2 regions of the Bacillus mojavensis genome follow, and region 2 is predicted to be linked to the other one. Evidence: predicted binding sites of a transcription regulator. Region 2 holds the regulator's gene; the other holds the start of a gene.

Region 1 (11,420 bases), 520 kb from region 2:
GTTTTTCCGGCTGTCCTTGATGTGTTCATAATCCGCCACAAACTCTTTGGCGCATTCAAACGCGTCCTTGACGGCCTGTGGCTTCCCTTGGGTGCGGAATTCATGAAAGCCAAGCTGTCTGAAGGCAGGGGTAATTTCACTGGCGCCCAGCAGCCGTTTCACTTTTCGTTCTGCCATACAGCTGCACATTGTCCATACTTCCAGACCGTCTTGCCGGCTGAGATATCCCCCCTGATCCTTGCATCTCTGGCAATCATACCGGCTTGCGTCTGATTCGGCCGGTTTGTCCGCCAGTAATGGACGTCTCCCTTTTCTCAGCTCGTCTAAAATCTGCTCGATTGTATGTTTTGTCATTACTTTCATTCCTCTCATGTTGTATTGCAACGGTCTTTTTGGCTTGCTGCGCGAAAAATCGGTCTTCGATGAATTTCGAACAGTAGCGAAAGGCCTTTATCGTTTCAGAAGCAGCTGTTCGCCGGTTTTCAAAAGCTTGAAAACATTCCTCAAGCCATTTGATTGTTTGCGTAACAGGAACGCCGATGGCGACAATACGGGCGATGGCTTGATAATCTCTGGAGGAAGGATACACGGTGCGTCCTTCTTGAGCCGACCGTAATTGTGTAAACCGCTTCGCTATGTGATCCACTGCATCATCAGCAGCAGTATATGTTTTTGTTTTATCTATATTAGAGCGGTCTTCTTTGTCCAGTGCCAGCGGCGAAAATGACCGCTCTTTATCGCTGCGTTGTTCCGTTTTGTCCGATCTGAAGCTGAATTTTTTGGAATGCTTTACAGAGATCATGAGTCCGTATGGCGCGCGGGCAGCCTTTATGTATCCATGGCTTTCAAGAAGCTCCAGCCATCTTCTGACTGTTTTTTCACTAACACCGAATAAGGCTGCCATCTCTTTCGCTTTTAACGGCTTATGGCCGAGCACAATTCCCCAGTTCACGCCGTCCTTTTCAATTTCTTTTGTCGTTGAGCTGATAAACCAGAGAAACAGCCACAGAGCCGATCCTATTTTGTCATAATGTTCTGAATTCAACAGCCCTGAATACATCGGAAAAGGATAGCTTTTATCGTTTTTCATTGCGTTTCACCTCTTCTTTTAACAGCAAGTACGCTTGAAATTGTTCTCGATTTTCAAAATGGAATACCGGAAGGCCGCATGCCGTAAAAGAAATGGAGCCGCCGGATTGTCCGAGATGACGCTGATCTATCGGATTTTCACTAAAAACGATTTGAATCGGATGCATGTGATCACTCTCCCGATTTGTTTTTGATACAATTCGTATCAACTGTTACCAAGTATAAACGATACATTATGTATCATCAAGTTATTTTTGATACTTTTTTTATCATAACTTTATTTTGATACAGATTGTATCTATAATCGTAAGTAACTTAGGGAGTTAAAAAAAGAGAGGTCATAGTATGATAGGCAGCAGATTGAAGAGTCTCAGAGGGAAAAGGACACAGGAAGAAATCGCATCTCACATCGGTGTATCGCGCGCACGCTATTCTCATTATGAAAATGGGCGAAGCGAACCTGATTACGACACACTGCAAAAGCTGGCTGATTACTTCCAAGTGACAACGGATTACTTATTAACAGGAAAAGAAAAAAAATCTGAGGATGATATGTTTTCTGATCCGGACTTGCAGCTCGCATACCGGGATATGCAGGATTTTTCCCCGGAAAGCAAGCAGCAGGCCATTGAATTTATCAACTATTTAAAAGAAAAAGAAAAGAACCGGAAACCGAAAAACAAATAAATATTTTTTCTGTTCTCTAAAACATATAAAAAATAGACCGATATAAAGAAAAAAGTGTTTATTTTTTAAAGAAAAGGGAAAGATTTCAACACACTTTTTTAGTCCTAAACGGGCTTTTCTTTCTCGCTACAAACAGAACATATGTTCGAAAGGGAGTATTCAATTGGGCGATTACTTATCACATCTGGAGGAATACGTAAAAAATTTATACAGTCGGCTGGGCATTACCTCTCCCCATCACATTGACATGCTGAAAATCGCAAACGACCTTGATATATGGGTTCATTTCGAGGAGATGGGAAGCATGATGGTAAAATACGACGGCATGTACAGTATCATATTGAACCAAAAAAAGTCCCAAGAAGAGCAATGGGAGGATTTTGGCCATGAACTGTGCCACGTATTAAAGCATGCAGGCAATCATTTTCAGATGAACAAGCTCTTCAGGGAGCTGCAGGAATTCCAGGCGAACCAATTTATGTACCACTTCTGTGTGCCAACCTTTATGCTGTTGCAGATGGAACTGCCGCAATGGAGAAGTCAGGCTCTTGCAACCATTGCGACGGTATTCCGGGTGACAAAGGACTTTGCTGAGAAAAGACTTGAAATGTTTGAACGGCGTAAAGCAGGTATTCAATTTCAGAAGAGGCTTGCTTATTTATTATCACATAAGCGGCCAAATGCGTACGAGGAAGGCGATCAGCAGCACTTGCAGGTCGCTGAAGAAAAAGCGTTGTATCAAATCGGCAAATACAGCTAATCAAAAACGGGCTGGGGACATTTGCCCTCAGCCCGGCATAGATATTAATATTTCGACATCGGAGGCATGGTATTCTGCAGCCACATTGGCGCCGGTTTAAGATGAGGCGCAGATGCGAACGCAATCGGAGCCGGGATATACCTGAATTCGCCCCGGCCATCAAAGGCTTCGCCATGAGCCCACCTTCCCTGTGAGCTTTCATCCCCTCTGGAAAAGTTAAACAGATCATAGGATACTTCCTGCTTTTCTAGCTCACGCGGAAATGTCGTGGGAACGACAATATCCCGTTCTCTTTCTTCCAGCTCTTTAATCGCTGCATACCACATATTTTGATGATAAGTATCCCTTGCAATCAAAAATGACAGCATATCTCTTACCCCGGGATCATCAGTCATGGCATAGAGCCGCGTCACCTGAAGGCGCCCCTGGGCTTCCGCATTTAAGTTTGCGCGGAAATCCGCCAGCAGATTTCCGCTTGAGATAATGTATTTTGCATTCCACGGATAACCCTCACTATCTGATGCCATCGCACCTAAGCCGGACACAATAGCGTGCTGAGGGTTCATCCCTGACATCACGGCTGCAATAGCGGGGTTGCTTTTATAAGCATTTTCCTGTACATCAGCGGGAGCACCATCCAGAAGCCTGGAAATCATTGTAGCCAACATTTCCACATGTCCGATCTCTTCCGTCCCCACATCACATAGCAAATCTTTATACTTGGCATCTGCCCTGCAGTTAAAACCCTGAAACAAATATTGCATCATGACGCTAATTTCACCAAATTGGCCGCCCAGCACCTCTTGAAGCTTTTTCGCATAAACAGGATCCGGACGGGAAGGCTTTGCCTGATATTGAAGCTCTTTAATATGATAAAACATGAGTTCATTCCTCCCTACGCATTCACACATTCACAGCGTATGAAGAAATAGGCAGTTATTGCAGGTCCTACTTGCTTTTTCCATAAAAACCAAGCTTAACAGCATTCACATATTGAGAAAAAAGCTTGGTTTCTATGTACCGTCCTTTACGGCAGCCAAAATTGTGAAATAACGCGCTCCGCTGCGCCGTACTCAGTTCCAGCTGCAGTCCCATCTCCCTTTTTGTCCTATTGACGATGTTTTGCGGATGGACACCTGCCAGCCGGTCTTTTTCATTGACCAGTTCCGCACTGAACCCCGCCTCATTCAGCAACTCGCAAATGGCTGCTGCTTTTCTTCGATCCGCGCCTCCGACCAATGTATGCGGCTTTTTCAGATCACGGTAGCCGTGAAAGGCCAGTGCGAATCGGTGGGCGTTTACTTTTTCTAAGGCAAGCGGTTCATCAAAACGAGTGCTTGTCAGGTGAAGCGAACGGTTATTGCGCTGCTTCAATCCTTCAAAAATATAAATGGAACATTGATCAGCAAATGCCCGCACCAGTTCGCTGACGCCCGGCTCAATTCTTCCGCCGTGAGGACCAAGAACAATATGCTCGCTCCCGCTGTTCTCTTCATATATAATCCGGTACTCCGATTCAGACGCAGAAAGGGATAAAAAACTGTCATACATATCTTTCATGCTAAGCGCTCTCCTTTATCAGTCAGCACCAGTTTACGCTACTCATCTATGAATGAAAACCTTTTTATCGTATTTACATTTCAGGAGATAGATAAAGGGTTTATTGGTAGATTGACTCTACAGCTGAGGCGAAAGAAAAGTTAGCTCTTCTTTTACTAGAGAGGAAAAAATGCGGCGTTTACATTGGAGTGTGATTCTGACACACGTCTTATACGGTCGATCAACAGGTGGATTACTCGGCAATAAACAATCGTACACAAGCATATCAAGGTACAAGGCGGAAAACATGTTTACTCAAACGAGGCTAAACTATTATTACGTTTATTCAGCAGGATTTCTATTTTATGTCTTCAGGCTTGCCAAATCTTTCAACAAGCTGGCACGCTATCTATTATTATCAGTTTGTTTTTTAAAACAGCCTTTTTTTGTCGACGAATACATATGACCATACCATCTCTTTTTGAATTCATATAATAAAACTGATCAAACATTAAAGGAGGAGTAAGCATGGGTTATTATAAAAAATATAAAGAAGAGTATTACACTTACAAAAAGAAATATTACAAGAAGTATTATGACCATGATAAAAAGTATTATGATGATCATGAGAAAGATTACGATTGCGACAAAAAGTGCTATGACCATGATAAAAAATATTATGACCATGGCAAAAAGTGTTATGATCATGACAAGCATGACTATGATTACAAAGTAGAATATAAAAAATATCACTAAACCTTTAACTTTCTATTTATTTTCCCCGGTAATCACCGGGTCTTTTTTTTTCTATGTTAATGCTCAAAGATTGTTGCTTCTCTAGATTTCCTTGGCAGCTTTAAGCCTAGGAAATTGTCTATAACACTTAAATCTTTTGTGGCGTGGCGCTCCCCTGCTGTGCCAAATCAGTCTAAAAGTATATCTAATATTCAAGAGGTTCTCACTGCGTTTATGTAATATGTAAAAGGAAGCTCCATTCAGGTGAAGCTTCCTTTTTTCATTATAGTTTTTGTTCCATTTTGGCTTTCGTTTTCGGCCCGTAAATGCCGTCTGCCGTTAATCCGCTGACAGATTGAAAGCGCTTGACAGCATTTGCTGTTTTTGGCCCATATACACCGTCCACCCCATGATTCTTCGCCCCTTTATCAGGATAAAAATATAGAGCTGCCAGTGCAGTTTGCACCTGCTTTACTTTTGTGCCTTTTGTCAGCGGGCTCGTTACTTTGATAACCCCGGATGGCAGCGGGTATGAGGATGGGGCATGGCTTTTAGAAGAAGCGGTCCCGGAAAGCTTGATCTCTTGTCCGACTTTAATGAGATTTGGATCAGTAATGTGATTGAAGCTTTGCAGTGTTTTCACACTCACACCATGTGATGCTGCAATGCCGGACAGCGTATCTCCTTTTTTTACATAATACACTTGCGCAGAAGATGAAGCTTTTTTCGCTGATACGCCACCGTTTAATTCCTTTTCAATTGCCGCCTTGACTTGCTCCCAGCGCCCCTCTGATAAAATGCGGTGCGGACAGTATTTACCGTTCCAGTCTTGGTGCTTTTTGACACGGTCAATTCCCCAGCCCCGCTCCTTCAAAAGCTGTGCCACAAAAGAGATCGCCAATGCCTCGGCTGCCTCGTACTTTGGGCCTCCCGATTTACTGTAGCAAATTTCTACGCCGATCGACTTGCGATTGCCTGTACCGTTTGTGCCGTCACCAGTATGCCAAGCGTTACGGTTAAGCGGCAGTCCTTGAATCACCTCTTTATCGTCAACCGCGAAATGAAAGCTTGTCGAGCTGGTGTTCCCGATCATGTAGCTGATTTCATTGGCAGCGGACGCGTCGTTGGCCGTGTTGTGAATGGTAATGTATTCAGCGGACATCGCATTCGGGCATTTCAGCGCGTACTTCGCCTCAGAAACCAAATTTTTCTTCACTTGAATGCTCACCTATCATCTCTCCTTTTTCTTTTTTCATTAATAGGTGGCATTCGTAGGACGTAAATATTGTGTCTTCCGTCACCTTCGCGCTTAATAATTTAGGCCCATTCAGCGACGCTACAGGCGGAGTTTTCGTCATCAAAGCGTGCTCACTGAAGAGGCGCCCGAAATATCGGACAAGCTGATCAATTGCTGTCCAGCGGGTCCTCTAAAGCTGGCCATTAAGGAATGGAAGCTAAAATAAAAAAGACCCTTCCGCAACCGGAGGGGTTTTTTTCGTTATCATCATGTTTGATTGCGTGCCGCAATATGAAATGTTTTTCCCTCTGTATCCGCTGTTTCTCCTGCATGGACCATCTCCTGAGTAAAGCTGAACACGACCGCAACGATTAACAAACCTGACATCCATTTAGATTTCATATAAACAATCTCCTCTCTGGATTTGTTTTTGTGCGTGCACCATTTTCTCATAAAAGGAAAGTGCTTTTTCAGGCTGTCCGTTTTCTATATAGAATTGGGCAGCATCATGCGCCAGCTCTTCAATGTAAGGATACAGCATATGTTCTTCGAGAAATTGAAAGGTGTGTGAGACTGATTCTGTGTCAATGTTTTTTCCGTATAACGCATGTAAAAATTGAAAAAGCTCCACGAATAATTCATCGCTATACTGACGGGCGATTTCCAATCCTTCACGATATTGCTTTTGCGCCTCGGCATCATTTTTTTGTTTATACAGAACTTGTGTTAATGAGTAGATAGAATGCGGAAGATTATCGAACTTTTCCGACTTGCAAATAGAAACAGATTTCTCAAAGTATACGGCTGCCTTTTGCAGTTCACCCATTTTCTCGTAACAGTTTCCGAGATTGTAAAGGGCCGAACTGATCAGGCGGGGATTGCCTTCTTTCTTTGCAAGATCTAAAGCCAGTTCTAAATGGGGCAATGCTCTTTCTGGATACTGCATATCATCATAATTACCTGCAATAACGAATTCACATTGGATTCTGCGGACAGTGTACGTTTCATACATCTGATACGTTTCTAACGCCTGAACGGCATAGCTCATAGAGACATACGTCTGCTTTAAATTGTAAAAGATCTCAGCCATTTTAAAAGCAAATTCAGCTTTTTCAATGTCGTCTGACACAAGGGCAAGGTTCTTTTCTGCCCTCTTATAGTACATCATGGCACTGACAAACATTTTCTGCTTAAATTCATACATCCCGCGAAAAAAGTTAAAGTAGTACTCGAGCAGTCCTGTCAGCTTGTACTGATTCCCTTCGATGTCTTCTAATAATTCTGAAAACTCTAGCTGTGAGGTGTCCTCTCCAAAAGGCTTAATGTAATCCAGCATAACACGGTGCCTAAATTCCATTAGAGAATAATACAGCAGTAAATCTTGATCTTCTTCCATATCCTCGATTTCTCTTTCTACTTCGAGCTTGACCCGTTCTGCTTCAGCTACGTGAAACTGCCGGATATGGGTATACCATTCATTAATTTTAAGCCCGACATAAGAGGACGGAATAGTCTGCTTCATCCTCAATTAATCCCCCCTTTTATATACCCGAGATATGTCATATTTTATCATATTTACAAGAAAAAGAAGAACGCAAAAAGACCGCAATTGTCGAATTTCGGCTAACCGCAAGAATATACAATCAATTCTTAGCATATTGCTTGTTAATTTATGCCCATTGATATAGGATTTCATTGCACCATTTATTTTGAATATGGAGGAGATTCTATTGACCCAATCCACTCAAATTGTGAGTCACTTTTTGTCACATCGCAATGTGACGATTGAGCTGACAGAAAAAATCAGCAAAGACCATTACAGCTACAAACCGACGGAAACATCAATGTCAGCAGAAGAGCTGGTCAAGCACATCCTGACGTCTTTCTATCTGTTCGCAAATGTCATTAAAGAAGGCAATGCCTCACCTTTTCAAAACCAGCAGGAAGAAACGGAAACGGATCTCAATGTTTTGGCTAAAACGTATACAGAAAAAACGGCTGCCATCCTTGAACAGCTGACTGAGGAACACCTTAACAGAGAAATTGATTTGACAGCTGCTTTCGGAAGAAAAGTCACTGGCAGCGCATTGCTTCAGCTTGCGCTGGAGCATGAAATTCACCATAAAGGCAACCTGTTTGTTTATGTAAGAGAAATGGGTCATACAGAGCTGCCGTTTTATCAGCAGCGTATGTAACCTAAAAAAAGATACCTGACCTAAAGGTATCTTTTTTTATTGCCTTCGTTTCCTACCGCATCCAATACACACCTCGATTCCTAGTGACAGCCGGTATTGGCACATAGCTGGCTGAATGGTTGACCTGATTCAACCAAATACCGACCCGAATGACCTGTTTTAACCGGTCAAACTTACTCCCATCTCGTCCTGACACTCATTATGGGGCAAATGAATAAAGATATTGAGCATACAAAAATCAAAGAAGTATCCGTACAAATATTCAAAAAATTTAATTGATTAAAGCGACCTAATCATATATAATCTGATAAAAATAGTCGGGTTTTCAGGAGGTCTTTATCATGAGTGTTAGCATCATTTTGATGGGTTTGTTAGTCGGTGTCTTAGTCGGATTGACAGGTGTAGGCGGAGCTGCGCTTTTAACTCCTCTTTTAATAGTGCTTGGAATCAATCCTTCCATAGCGGTCGGCACGGACCTTGTCTATAACTCAATCACCAAGCTGTTTGGCGTTGCGTCCCATTGGCGGCAGAAAACAATCAATTTTAAATTGGTAAAATACTTAGCCATCGGCAGTATTCCGAGTGCTTCTATAGCCATTGGCATACTTCATTTGTTTCCCGCCTTCCACCAGCATCAGGAAGAGATTATTAAACACGCTCTTGGTTATGTTCTGACCCTAGTTGCCATTTCGATCATCGTCCGCCTGTTTCTGGACAAAAAACTTCGCCCGAACCGCTGGCAGCTGATGCCGCTAGAAGATAAGCGAATGCTTACGATTCTAATCGGTGTCGTGTTTGGATTTATCGTCGGCTTAACATCGATCGGTTCCGGCTCGTTGTTTGCGATTGCTATGCTGTACTTATTTAAAATGAAAACATCCGACATTGTCGGAACCGATATTGCGCATGCTTTTCTGCTCGTTACTGCGGCAGGTATTTTAAACGCAAGCTTCGGGAGCGTTGATTATTTGTTAGCGGCCAATTTGCTTATCGGTTCCATTCCGGGGGTGCTGGTTGGCAGTCATCTCTCACCTAGATTTTCACCCCGTCCGCTGCAATTTATTATGGCATCCATTATCTTAATCAGCGGATTAAAGCTGATTTAATCAAGAAAGGCTATCCTTTACAGGATAGCCTTTCTTGTTATAGCGTCACACCCGATTTAAAAATAGCAAGCTCTCTGAAGTCATTTTTTTCGTGATTCACAAGCTCTCCGTTTGCAACCTTCGTGATATAATCGATAAACTCTCGAAGCACAAATTCGTCATGAACATCATCCTCTGCTAAGAGACCTGCGTTAAAATCAATCCAGTGCGGCTTCGTCTCGTACAGCTGTGTATTCGTCGCCACCTTTACTGTTGGAACAAAAGTGCCGAACGGCGTACCTCGCCCAGTTGTAAACAGGACAATGTGGCAGCCCGCCGCAGCCAATGCGGAGGAAGCGATTAAATCATTGCCAGGCGCGCTCAAAAGCGTCAGTCCGTTTGTCTTAAGCACTTCTCCGTATTTTAATACATCTGAGACAGGAGAAATCCCCGCTTTTTGCGTGCAGCCCAGCGATTTATCCTCAAGGGTGGAAATGCCGCCTGCTTTGTTGCCTGGCGAAGGGTTTTCGTACACCGGCTGATCATGCTGAATAAAATATTGTTTAAAATCATTGATTAAATCGACAATCTTATGGAATACCTCTTCATTGGCAGCCCGCTGCATCAGCAGCGTTTCCGCACCGAACATCTCCGGTACCTCCGTCAGAACCGTGCTGCCCCCTTGCGCGATGATATAATCAGAAAACCGTCCGAGCAATGGGTTCGCTGTGATGCCGGAAAAACCGTCAGATCCCCCGCATTTCAACCCTATTTTCAGTTCAGAAAGCGGGATGTCTTCCCGTTTATCCCCTTTGGCGGCTTCATGGATGTCCTTCAGCAATGCGACACCTGCCTCCATTTCGTCTGTCACCGACTGGGATTCGAGAAACTTCACCCGATCCTTGTTGACATCCTGAAGCGCTTTTTTCATTGATGCCAGCTCGTTATTTTCACAGCCGAGCCCCAGCACCAAGACACCGCCGGCATTTGGATGGCGAATGGCGTTCAGCAGGATTTGCCTAGTATTTTCATGATCATCGCCAAGCTGTGAGCATCCGTATTGATGTTTTAACACTAACACATTGTCAAACGGGGCAATATCTCCCGTTTCTCTGACAAACCGTTGAAGCATTTTTTCGGCAATTCCATTGACACAGCCGACGGTTGGCACGATCCACAATTCATTGCGGACACCGGCATTTCCGTTTTCTCTTCTATATCCTTTAAATGTCCGGTTCTCATGCGTGTATGGATTTTTTTCAAATCTCGGTGTATAACTGTACGTTTGAATATCAGATAAATTTGTTTTTGTATTATGAACATGAATATGCTCTCCAATAAAAATATCTTTTAACGCATGCCCGATCGGAAACCCGTATTTGATGATGCTGTCATTTTCCTTTATATGCTGCAATGCAATCTTATGGCCTCTTTTAATATCATCTTTTACTTCAATCATCACGCCGCCCGCATTCAGCCGCTCTCCCTTCTGAATATCACGCAGAGCAAGCAAAACATTATCCTGTCTATGAATCTTTATAAATGATTTCACAGCACTTTCCCCCTTTGCAGACAGCATTGTTCAAGAGCCCGCTCCATTCCCAGTTCATGAATATGATTCAAGTACTCAGCGACTCTCTCAGTCAGCTTCGGAATCTCATTCAGATTTGCTCCCCACAGCCATTGTTCTCCTAATAAGGCTGAAGCGATACGGAGCATATCTCCGGTCTCCTGATTCCAAACCTCTTGGAAAAATCGAAGAACAGCCGGGTCATCCTGCATTTCCCTATTTCGATAACTATACAGAAGCGCGCTGAATGAAAACACTAAACGTGCAGGAAGCTGTCCCTTCTGTTCAACATATTCCTGAAGGGTCGGCAGGTTTCTCGTTTTGAATTTCGACACTGAATTCAGTGCGATGCTTTCTACATAATGTTTGATGTACGGGTTTTTAAAGCGATTCAGCACATCCTCCGCATATTGAGTAAGCCCTTCCATTTTCAAAACAGGAAGTATTTCATCATGAATCAGTTCCTCAACAAAGCGCCCCACTGCCGGATGTTCAACTGAATCACGCACCGTTTTCAAACCGT
Region 2 (11,420 bases):
TGCTTTTTCAATAGCGTCTATTGATAGTGTGCGAATGGTAGCAACTGATTTCTTTTCAATTGTATCCATAAAAATCCCCTTCCTTATATGTTGTACCCTTTCATCATAAATGTCTGACGACTTTTTCTCAACTGTTTCAGCTTAAATTTGAGAGAAACTTGATGAATTTTGTCACCTGAAGAAAGCCCTGCTGTTTGTAGTATATACAAAAGAGGAATACGATATTGCCGTATTCCTCTTATATTAATGGAGTCTGTTATTTTTTTTTTCTCTTTTTAACTTTTCAGGTGTTACGTCATTGCCTTCAGGATCAATGATTTTTACACTTTTTAATGTGTTTTTCATAGAAGAACGAAATCCTTTTAGGTATTCTTGACGGAGCTTTTGCTGCTCGGCTTTTTCTTCTTCTGTGATAACGCCAGCTTTAGCTTTTGCGGCAAGTTCATTGATTCTGGCAATTTTTTCGTTTGAAATCATGATAAACTCCTTTATTGCATTTTGTGTATATACTACTAAAACACGAGGAGTTTTACAACTGATTCACTCGCCTGTCTGCTCATTCTCTATGTATTCTTGAAAACGCCGATGGACTGTCGCCTTTGACACATCATAGCCAAAACCTCTCAACGTAGCCGCGATTTCAGCAAACGTCAGTTTATTTGCTCTCAACCGGACAATCTCCGAGATCGGAACTTCTATTCTATCTTTTCCGCTGTTTTCATGCTGGTTTTTCAGGTTCTTTTGAGGCTTAAAACCATTTTTTACTGCGCGTTTCATTCCGCGTTTAATTTTCATGTTGTGAATTTTTCTCTGGTATTCCTCCACAATACTGACGATTTCCAGCACCATAGAGTCAGCCTCCGATAACTCAAGTTCACCTCTGTGAGCGGTCGTAAATACTTTCACTCCTTCCCTGTAAATACAATGAAGAAGTGCAATTTTCGCGTTTCCCCGGCCGAGTCTTGTTTCATCCTGAACTAAAATCACATCAATATTTGAGTTCTTGATATGATCAAGCAAATCAAATACACCATCCCGGTCCATTTCATATCCGCTGGCTTTTTCAGAAATCACTTTGACGACTTCTATGCCGTTCTCAGCCGCAATGGCCGTAAGCTCCTCCTCCTGCCGCTTTAATGAGGTTTCTTGCTGTTCTTTATTTGTGCTTACGCGGGCATAAATGAGTGCTTTCACCTTTCTACCTTTCCTCTCTATTTAACAGTAGCCAGTTCGTATGCAGCCGGATGTTCCTTTTTTAATGGAATCACCAATTCATCTCCCGGCTGAAGTTCAGACGGCTGAAGATTATTTTTTTCAGCTACCCATTCAATAAAATCACTTTTATTTATCTTTTTTGAGTCAGCCACCTGGTCGGCAAGCGACCACAGCGTATCCCCCTGCTGAACTTTTATTTTAACATACTGGTTAAGCTCCTGGTCGCTGCTTGTATATGACAACAGAAGGATAACCACGCTTAGAATCACAGTGAACAGGCCGACAAAAATAATAGATTCTTTACTCATGATAACAACCTCCAACAAGAATGTTTGTTCGCATTTTTATAATTTCAGTATATACGAACAAACGTTTCTGTCAATTGTTTTTTCGAACCTATGTTTGTACTGTCAGGAAAATCATGCTATAATCTACTTAAAATCGACGTTTAGAGGTGCAAAAAATGACGAAGCTTTCAAAAAGGCAACTTGATATCCTCCGTTTTATTAAAGCAGAGGTTAAATCAAAAGGATATCCGCCTTCCGTTAGAGAGATCGGAGAGGCTGTCGGCCTTGCGTCCAGTTCAACTGTCCACGGCCATTTGGCCCGTTTGGAAACAAAAGGACTGATTAGACGCGATCCGACAAAACCAAGAGCGATAGAAATTCTGGATGAAGAAGTAGAGATTCCAAAGAGCCAAGTCGTTAATGTACCGGTAATCGGAAAAGTAACGGCCGGATCACCTATTACAGCGGTTGAAAACATTGAAGAATACTTCCCGCTTCCTGACCGTATGGTTCCTCCGGATGAGCATGTGTTTATGCTGGAGATTATGGGAGACAGTATGATTGACGCAGGTATACTTGATAAGGACTATGTTATTGTAAAACAGCAAAACACGGCGAATAACGGTGAAATCGTAGTGGCGATGACAGAAGATGATGAAGCTACTGTAAAACGTTTCTATAAAGAGGATACACACATTCGCCTACAGCCTGAAAATCCAACCATGGCTCCGATTATACTGCAGAATGTCAGCATATTAGGAAAAGTAATTGGTGTGTTCAGAACTGTCCATTAAACTATCAAACTATCAGTTACAAAGAATAAACCCCCTCTCCCTTTACGGAGTGGGGGTTTTGTTTTAAAAAAAAGCAGGTTCGCCCTGGCTTAGGTGCGAACCTGAATAGGAGGAAAAAGAACATCATGTTTACACCATAATTATCCATCATTTAATTGTTGAAGTCAAGAAATTTTCTTTCCTTAACGAAACTTTTTCTTTAAAAAATATTGTTTAAAAATGTAGTCGTTCCTATCTTATAAATGTTTCGATCTTGGACGTGAAAAGATTAGTTATACTCTGCTCTTTTATCATGAGCGAGATCAAAAAGAAATATATTGAATATTTAGTACATAGTTTATTTAGTTAATTTATTCCACAAAAAAAGCTCACTGCTTTTCAATAAATGTGAGCATCAATCAAAAGTAAAATATTCTACACCATAGCGCCCTTTTACATGAACACTTCCACAGTTTGGGGAATGTTCTTCAGCTACTATTCGATACCGATGATACGGTTCAATGGAAACCTTATCTTGAGCGCTAAAATCAAACCAATTACCGATGAATTGTTTGGCGCTTAACGTAGTGTAATTACCTGTAAGTCCCATTCGCTGAAGCTTAATGTCAACTGAACAAGTATTCACTCCTCGTATCGTAAACTGGTACCCTAAAAAATAGTCAATTGCCGGTATATCACCAATGTTTTCTACATAAAGCGCTTTTGTTTCATCATTAAGAATGAAATCGGTTTTATATTCATATTGTAAAGTTGCTGCATGAATCGTCCCGGTTCCAAAAACACATAGCAAAACAGCTGTCATCAGCAAGATTTTATTTCTCAAATGCAATCCCCCTCCTTTACCATATATTACCCCCAAAAGATAAATATGTATATCCTCTGTTGCTCAGTTTCCCGCACTTTTTCAATCATAAAAATCCATATGGGTTTTAGCTTGCTTATAATATTGAAGTCTGCCTTGAAGAGTTCCTGTATGGAATTCAAATTTATGGCCGTCAGGATCGGTGAAATAAATTGATTTTCGATCACGTTCATCTCGTTCTCTCCCAGGCAAAATAGTAACTTGAAGATTTTTTAATTTTGCGGACATTTCTTCAAACTTACTTTCTTCAATTGTAAAAGCGATATGGGTATAAGAAGCCTTAATGTCATTTCTGGGAATGTCACGCTCTTCGTTGAGAGCCAGCCATATGCCGTTTAAATCAAAATATGCAGTGCTCCTTCCTTTGACCAACAATTTAGCATCAAAGACATTTTGATAAAACTCGATGGATGTCAGTAAATCAGAAACAGAAAATAACAAGTGATTGATCCCTTTGATCTCCACTGTGTCTCCTCCTCAGTATTTATAGATAGCCGATTAAAAAACTTAAATATGGGACTTTCAATAATGCAATACAGACATTGTGATAAAGACGTTTTTTTAGTAAAAGCGTATAATTCTTCAAATTTTTACTCAGCCTGTTTCAAAAGATTGAATGCTGGATTTTTATTTTAAGACGCTCATCCCCACCCTTATGTACGGGTGCTCCAGTCAGAAAGTTTCAATTCAACAGCAAAAAATACCAGTGTAAACAAAAGCAATTTGCTCAAAATAAACCATATTACTTAAGAAGGGAATGACCGTGATGAATGACTACGGCCTTCATGAAACGTTAGAATTGCACGAATTGCTTACGTTTAAAAATCTTTGTTTGACAAAATCTTCAACCATGACGGGACTTGTACAAGATGAAGAATTAAAGAGTATTCTTGAACAGGATGCTCAAAAAACAAAACAGCAGGTTGCACGTTTGCAGGAATTGCTGTCAGTGAGAGGTGAATAAGCGTGAATGAGTTCTTTCAAAAATTAGCCGGAATGGGCAGCATGACCGAACAAGCGATCGCAACGGATTTTTTAATATCGGCAAAGACAGGCGTAAGGAATATTGCAGCTGCCATCACAGAATCTTCTTCCCCAGAAGTCAGAGAAACGCTGCAGCAATATTTACATGACGCGATTAATACCCATGAACAAATTTATCTTTATATGGCTGCAAAGGGTTTTTATCATTCTAAAGATTTAACTCAGCAAATAAGTGTCGATCTTGAGGCTGCAGATACCGCTAAAGATTTGCCTCAAATATAGGTGATCAAATGAAACATATTATCGCTCTTGCTTCTAAAACAGCTTTAACTCTTGCCCTCTTGTATGTGATTTTGGATAGAGTTTACCATGCTTCCTTCTTAAGTGTGCTGTTTATAACATTTTTCTTAAGCTTTGTAACATACCTTTCCGGAGACATCCTGATCTTGCCGAGAACCAGCAATGTGACAGCTTCACTGGCTGACTTCGGGCTTTCACTCGTTATTCTTTGGGTCTTTCTTGAAACGCAAACGAGAAACGGTTTCTCACCGTTTGCAGCTGCTCTTATTGCTTCTGTCTGCCTGACTGTTTTTGAATATTTTTTTCACCGGTATTTGCTGAAAAATGTGTTGGATGAAACATTCAGAAACGAACTGACTGCTAAAGATAACACTTTGCAATATCAAACCGAGGCATCAGATGAATTGTTCCCTGAAGCCCCTGATCAGAAGGATGAAAAATAAGGAGGCGCAAAGCCTCCTTATTTTAATAACTGTTTTGCATAAAATGGGTCAACACTTCCGTAAAATCATAAAACCCCTCATTTTGAGTCGTGGATCTGCTTTTTAAAGAAAAGATGCCAAACAAAGATTCTCTAAAACCTGTACTCATCTCTAACTGGATGCTCAAACCGGTTTTTGATTTATTCGCTATATTGTTTGGACTTACGCCTGCATGCGGATGATCCGTACCAAGCAATTCAGCTGGAAAACCGGCTTTCTGCAGTTCTGAAACCAATTCTGCCGCTCTTGATCGGTCTGTTCCGCCGATTTGTATCTGTTGGTCCTCTCCTGCATACCCATGCAATGAAATGACATACTCATGACTTGCTACAAGTTTCAGTGCCTGAGGTTCATCAAAATGTGTGCTTGTTATATGCAGCACTGAATTTCCAGACGTCTTCAAACCTTCAAACAAATACATGGAATACGCTTTGCTGAGTTCTCTCGCTAATTCACTTGTGCCGCCTTCAATACCTCCCCCGTGAATAGCTAAAACAAGCACAGGGCTGCCGATTTCTTTTGTGACAATGCTGTAATCAGAAGGATCTTCGTTATTCTTTAATTCCTCGAAATTCTGATAGATATCCTCTGCACATACTGAAGAAACCGGAACAAACAATAAAAAAATTAACAACATTTTTACATTTTTTAAAGTTGATGGAAAACGTTTGACTATGTTACAATCAACATGCTTCAAGGAATGGAGCAAACGGCGGAGCAGGGATACTTTGGCCGGTTTCATCTACTCCGCCTCAAAACCAAAAACACAGGATGCTGGATTCTTTGAGGCTTTAGCACGAATTATCTCGTCCTCCTTGTTAAATTTTTGTTAAATTCACAATATTATATACCATTAGCCCGGGTGCTGTTCTTCACATTTATGAATTTATACTCCTTAGCAAAAAAGTAAGATCGCACCGGCTTTCCATTAAATAAAAAAATGCACCCGCCTGCTGGCTTGTGCACCTTTTACTTTCTGTTATTCCCGCGTTTCCTTACTTTGTTCAGCTTATTAATGTCTTTTTCAATTTTTCTTATACTCCGCTTTTGCGGAATGGCTTTTATTTCACTGTAAACAGCAATAAACCCGCTTAAAGTAACTGCTGCAATATAAACGAAACGGTGTTTAATAAAACGGACAACAAGATCATTGTCACCTGCTTCTTTTTCAAGCCTTTCGATCACATCTTTATCAAACAGCTGATCGACATAAACTTGCTTCATCCCCACTGCAAATCCCGCAGCCAGCCATACAATCAGAAATAAACTGATATACAACATAAAAACCCTTCCTTCCCCGTCTGTATGAGGTGCAGAATTAAAATGCGCCGGTCCATTGTTTGCCGGACGAGCAACTGTCAGATGAACGCTTGTCTTTGTTTTATATTCTTCATTTGGACGGGCAATATGTAATTTCATAATTAACAGTTAGAAATTGAATCCCAAACAGCCACATTTCGTGAACAGCTGTTAACCTGCTTGCACACGGAGCTTTTATAAGAAAGGTTTCAGATAATGGAAGCGGGCATGTCCCGATTCTTGTTCTAAGATAAATTCCTTCATCCCCAGCACCGCTTTTTCTCCGCCTGCTGGTCAGAATCAGGTTCTCTTTGTGATGATAAGGCTTTAAAACGCCTGTCATATTACTGAAAGGAAGCGGCAGAGAAATATTCATGTACCCCTCTCCTTTTGAGCGATATACAGAATACAGCGCGGTGAAAATGGTTTCGTTTTTTTCATTTGTTCTGATCCAGGCACGCACCTTATTTCTTCCGTCTTTTTTTGAATGGACACCTTTTATTGTACTGTGCATCCTATACCAGTCAGGGTTCGTTGACAGGTGTATTTGTCCGGTTCTTTTGCTGATGTATTCATACATTTTCGCAAAGGGCTGAAACCAAGTGCTCCACGTCACTTTTGCTTTTACCTCATAATCTTTCGTCTGTTCATAAAATGAAACAATCAACGGTTTCAAATGCTCCGGTGAAAAATCGTTTGAACGAAGGCTTCTCATATCATCCACAAGTCCGCTATATTGAATGTTATTCTCAGCGTGAATGTTGTGCAAAAAGTTCTTTCCGATCGTTCTCTTTCCGTATATACGGCTGAAAACTTTGACACTCGCATCCGAGGGCTGAGGATTTTCTTTTCTCCATCCTGCTAGAGCCGGCAAAATGACACCGAATGCGTTCACGACACCGTGTATCCAAATCATTTGGCTGATGGTCAGTGTGACTTCTTGCCGAAATACACCGAACGAGTAAACCAAAGAGAAACAGATCGTTATCATTAAAACGAGAGAAGACATTCGGATAAGCACTTTGCCTGTCTTACTGCGAAAAGCTGTCTTAAATATTAAGTATGAGTTGAGATAAAGTGCCGCCATATAGATACCAACCGCCAAGATATCAAGTGTTTTTGAGTATGTTATTCCGAGTGCGATGAGGAGCGGCGACAGTAAAATAATCCATGTCCCCCAACCGTACATAACCCGTTTTTCTCTATGGACTCTGCCAAGTAAACCATTAAAGATCGGGATAAGAAAAGCAGAATAGTGAAAATGAACAGCTGTGAGCAAAATAATGAGAGGACCGAAGTGCAGGATTTGTAAATGTGCAGCATAGGCAAAAAACCAAAATCCCCCTCCTCCCAAATAAACGAGTCCACATAAGATAGATGTTTCTTCTATTCTATGTATTTTTGTTTTCGAAAGCCGTAACATACCATACAGAGCCAACAAAGCAGTGTATATCCACCAGATCAGTGCAAAATACCCGACATCTGTCACAAGGGCTAATACCGCGAAAACAGCTGCTGCAGGATAGATGTGCATCAATAATTTTTCCAAAGATCGAATAGACCTGTGAACCGATTGATGAAAAACAAAAGGAAAAATTTCTGGCACAAAAAAGAGAATGGAAAACAAGACAAGCGCCTCCGCAACTGATATGTCAGGAGCTTCAGATGCAAGAAACCAGATGAAACAAAGCGCACGAATGATGCCGTGTCGTTTTAACATACTTCTCCCTCTGTTTCCTGAAATGTCCCTTTATAATAAAAAAGAGTGCCAAGAATTGCATTTTCCACATGAACTTGAATAGTGAAGCAGTTGTTGCTTTCATCAAACGTTTCGCATACAGTGGAATTACCGCTCAGCCATTTTGGCAAAGGAATCCTTTTCCCGCATATTAATAGCCATTGCTTTCCTGATGTAATGTGGAGAGACCCGTCAGAGAGTGCTTCAAAAGTTAAAACGGACAGCAAAATATGAGGTTGGCCGAAAAAATCAAGTATTCGTTTTTCACTTTCGTCGTATACCATAACTGCATCAAAGAAACGCTTCTTATCTTTAAAGACAAAAGTCCGATTCCATTCAACCCCCGTATGTTCCTGCTCTGTAAGACATGTTCTATTTTTAATTGTAAAAGGGATGTCCTTTCCTCTCTCTGAAAAGAAACATCTAAAAAACACCCCGCACTTCAGCAGCATTCTGACCAAAAAAGAACCTCCGCTTATTTCTGACATCGTTCCTCTTCCGCTGAATGTATGTGACCGGTCTAATTGATAACGTTTCTGCAGCTTGGGATGTAATAGATGATAATTTATAATTGTTTTTTTATAAATTGAACTCACCATTTCACTTCTTTCTTTTTTCGTTCCGTATGCCGAGCGCTTGGAAGCCGGAGACTGATCAAGCCGCTTGCCGCAGTAACCACACTTAATAATAAAGAACATATTCCGGCATCCAGAAAAGCGTAGACAGCAAAGATACAGGCCTGCACAGCATGAAGTATCCATTTTCTCTTTAATGGACTCAGCCATAAAATGCCCAAAACTATTATCGCTGCTCTTGCCATGTTGTTCGTTTCACGATCTGCAAATCCGTGGTAAAACCAAAACAGACTAAAAAACAAGCACGTCAGCATATAGACAAACGCATAACGGATCAATTGTTTCGGATGTTTATTTTGTTCAATCCAAAGTCTCAATGAATCAAAACTCCATGCTGTTGCCCAGCCCATCAGCGGCCGAAATAATAACCGGTCAATCCATCTTCCCAGAAAGCCATATGCCGTTTCATATTGATACTGTGTCATAAAGGTAAGCTTCCCGTTATCATGCTGTATGTATTTCCAATACCCGCTGCCTTTTTTAATCAGGGATAACGGATGGTTGGAGGAAAAGGCCAGGGAGGATACTCTTTGAGAGGAATGCAACTTCGTTCCCGCGGTTTCCCCAGCACCTGACACCTTTAATCCAAAGCCAATTCTTGTCTCGTAAAGAAACCTCTGCGGTTCATTTACGCCTCTATGCAAATACGTAATGTCAGAAAACCGCAGATCCCATTCCTTATGTAGCGCTGGGTTTTGCGTATATTCCCAAAGCTTGTCCAGGTCAGATGTCATCTCGATTTCTACATAAATCGGCTTCTGTTTCACAGCCCCTCTCACCTTCTTTTCAAGAAGTTCCTATATTCATATAGATAGGATAAAAATATGTTATCACTAAAATCTGAGTTCAAAGCCTTCTACATCATCTGAAACCTCCACAGGTATCCCCATAATGGTTTTAGGTTTGGAAACGCAAACAAAACGCATCTCTTCTTTTAGCTGCTGAAATGCGCTTTCATTAACTGCAATTTTGGCCGGTTTTCCCGGACTATTATCAATGGCCGCTTTAATTTTACCGAGCATGCAGAACCCTCCTATTTACAATCTCATCAAGTTAGAAAAAGCAGAGATATCAGCAAAATTACATTAACAACAGCCAAAATGCCTGAAATATATGCTATGCTCTTCCTTTTTCTCCAGAAAAACAGCACATTGGCAAATAACACAACGCTGATCAGTGCATCAAATACCCGCCATGCTAATTGATTTAAAAGAAATCTTTGTTCAAAAAAGCCTATTGCAGCCACACAAATAATGAAGAATGAAAAGATGATAATATATACTTTCCACTCTCTTGCTGTATTTTCGTATTTTCGCATGAGACTTCCACTGCCTTTCATCAATCAATATAACAATAAAAGGATACTCAATTCAATTTTAATCGTGGAATTTATCTATTGAAACACTTGCCGACAACAGGTTCAGCATCATTTATACACACTATGGATATGATTTCGTTAGATGATATAAAATTTGCGTGAAAGTCTAAATTGAATAATGAGGAGAAATATATGGATATCAAGAGAATACATTATGGGATATTACGAAACATATAACATTAGAGGGGCCTATTCAAAACATTTAGGAGACAGTCTCAACTTCATTCGGCATAGCCAAGTGGATTATGCCGAATGATTTTCAGCTGCAGGAAGGATATAAATTTCGCTTACACACCATTTGGACCATCTCCTTGCAAAGTTTGGACGGTTCATGCCCCCGGCGAGCTTTCTTTTGAATGGGATACCGCTGGATGAATTGCTACATTTCAATTAACAGACATAGGGAAAAAACAGAATTTACTCTCATCCTCAGTGGATGGAAAAAGCCGAACGAAATGATTGGTAAAGCTCGGGATAAGATGGATGACTGCTGGACAGGCATGGTGAATCCTTCGCATGGCGGTTCAAGAGTGAGATATTTCATTCCTCATACAGTATAAAAAGAGAGAGCTCCCTCTCTCTTTTACTCTGACAAACTTATATTCCCTGTACTGTATCTCTCAAATCAATCGTAAAACGTCACTGTTTTTGATTTACCAGAGTAATCAGTAACAAAGAATTCTGCCTTGTTATTGCTTCCATCTACAAATTTCCCTATACTGCTAAAGGTATGACATTCTCCGGGTGAAAAATAATTAGAGCCCACATATTCATCAGGGTTGTCACCAGGATCATCCTCATATAGGTGCAGCGATACAGAGAAAGGTGTACTTCCTGAAAGACAAACTCTAAAATCGCCTCCGCTCGAGTATACCGTCGGACTTGAATAAGTATAGGTGTAAGTTCCAAGCTTATCCCACTCTCCGGCTCCAGTAGTTCCCGCTTTTTCTGCATGTGCCGATAATGGAAAAACCGCAGCGAACATGAAAACAGACAGGTATCCTATTAGCTTGTTGAATCTCTTCATTACGATCTCTCCCTTATGATAATAATAGCAAGTTACAGTTATATTTGTATCACCCCCTTTAAATAAAATCGCAGGTAAGTGTAAGGCATTGGAAGCTTCATACGTTTTTATCATCAGCATTTTTTCCTGAAGAAACCACATCATTCTCCATTCGCCTTTGTTTACAAAACATTCAAAACAGACGTATTCTCATTTGAACCGCCATCTTTTATAATTTGTTAATAAGGTTGTACTTCAAACAGGAGGAGGAAAAATATCATGGAATTAAGCGTCACAAAAATGTTAGTTATTTTATTTGTAGGCTTTTTAGTGTTTGGTCCTGATAAGCTGCCTGCGCTTGGCCGGGCCGCTGGAAAAGCCTTATCAGAATTTAAAAAAGCGACCAGCGGATTGACTCAAGACATAAGAAGTAGTGGTTC

What was found. The regulator LexA, encoded in region 2, represses DNA repair genes until DNA is damaged. The targets are predictions, from matches to a motif close to CGAACATATGTTCG.
Region 1: the regulator LexA is predicted to act here: its motif matches at 1,911-1,924, upstream of HC660_RS06875 (ImmA/IrrE family metallo-endopeptidase).

What each region holds. Positions count from the first base shown of each region.
Region 1 covers NZ_CP051464.1:1,319,165-1,330,584, reverse strand. The annotation lists gene HC660_RS06895 (ATP-binding protein) at 1-354, opposite strand, end outside; gene HC660_RS06890 (DeoR family transcriptional regulator) at 254-1,090, opposite strand; gene HC660_RS06885 (YjzJ family protein) at 1,077-1,256, opposite strand; gene xre (HTH-type transcriptional regulator Xre) at 1,435-1,776, shown strand; gene HC660_RS06875 (ImmA/IrrE family metallo-endopeptidase) at 1,940-2,536, shown strand; gene HC660_RS06870 (manganese catalase) at 2,581-3,417, opposite strand; gene HC660_RS06865 (poly-gamma-glutamate hydrolase family protein) at 3,485-4,096, opposite strand; gene HC660_RS06860 (hypothetical protein) at 4,604-4,831, shown strand; gene HC660_RS06855 (N-acetylmuramoyl-L-alanine amidase) at 5,094-6,038, opposite strand; gene phrA (phosphatase RapA inhibitor PhrA) at 6,315-6,449, opposite strand; gene rapA (response regulator aspartate phosphatase RapA) at 6,439-7,575, opposite strand; gene HC660_RS06840 (DinB family protein) at 7,778-8,242, shown strand; gene HC660_RS06835 (sulfite exporter TauE/SafE family protein) at 8,584-9,348, shown strand; gene HC660_RS06830 (UxaA family hydrolase) at 9,386-10,879, opposite strand; gene HC660_RS06825 (tagaturonate reductase) at 10,876-11,420, opposite strand, start outside.
Region 2 covers NZ_CP051464.1:1,835,723-1,847,142, reverse strand. The annotation lists gene tkt (transketolase) at 1-69, opposite strand, end outside; gene HC660_RS09600 (DUF896 domain-containing protein) at 244-477, opposite strand; gene HC660_RS09595 (YneB family resolvase-like protein) at 541-1,194, opposite strand; gene yneA (cell division suppressor protein YneA) at 1,212-1,523, opposite strand; gene lexA (transcriptional repressor LexA) at 1,679-2,296, shown strand; gene HC660_RS09580 (hypothetical protein) at 2,691-3,119, opposite strand; gene fosM (FosM family fosfomycin resistance protein) at 3,201-3,623, opposite strand; gene HC660_RS09570 (DUF892 family protein) at 3,916-4,122, shown strand; gene HC660_RS09565 (spore coat protein) at 4,125-4,424, shown strand; gene HC660_RS09560 (YndM family protein) at 4,433-4,885, shown strand; gene HC660_RS09555 (gamma-polyglutamate hydrolase PghL) at 4,908-5,666, opposite strand; gene HC660_RS09550 (hypothetical protein) at 5,894-6,205, opposite strand; gene HC660_RS09545 (YndJ family protein) at 6,315-7,943, opposite strand; gene HC660_RS09540 (DUF4166 domain-containing protein) at 7,937-8,557, opposite strand; gene HC660_RS09535 (hypothetical protein) at 8,554-9,363, opposite strand; gene HC660_RS09530 (hypothetical protein) at 9,430-9,618, opposite strand; gene HC660_RS09525 (hypothetical protein) at 9,645-9,914, opposite strand; partial or broken gene HC660_RS21040 (SRPBCC family protein) at 10,103-10,534, shown strand; gene HC660_RS09520 (YndA family protein) at 10,600-11,001, opposite strand; gene HC660_RS09515 (twin-arginine translocase TatAC) at 11,260-11,420, shown strand, end outside.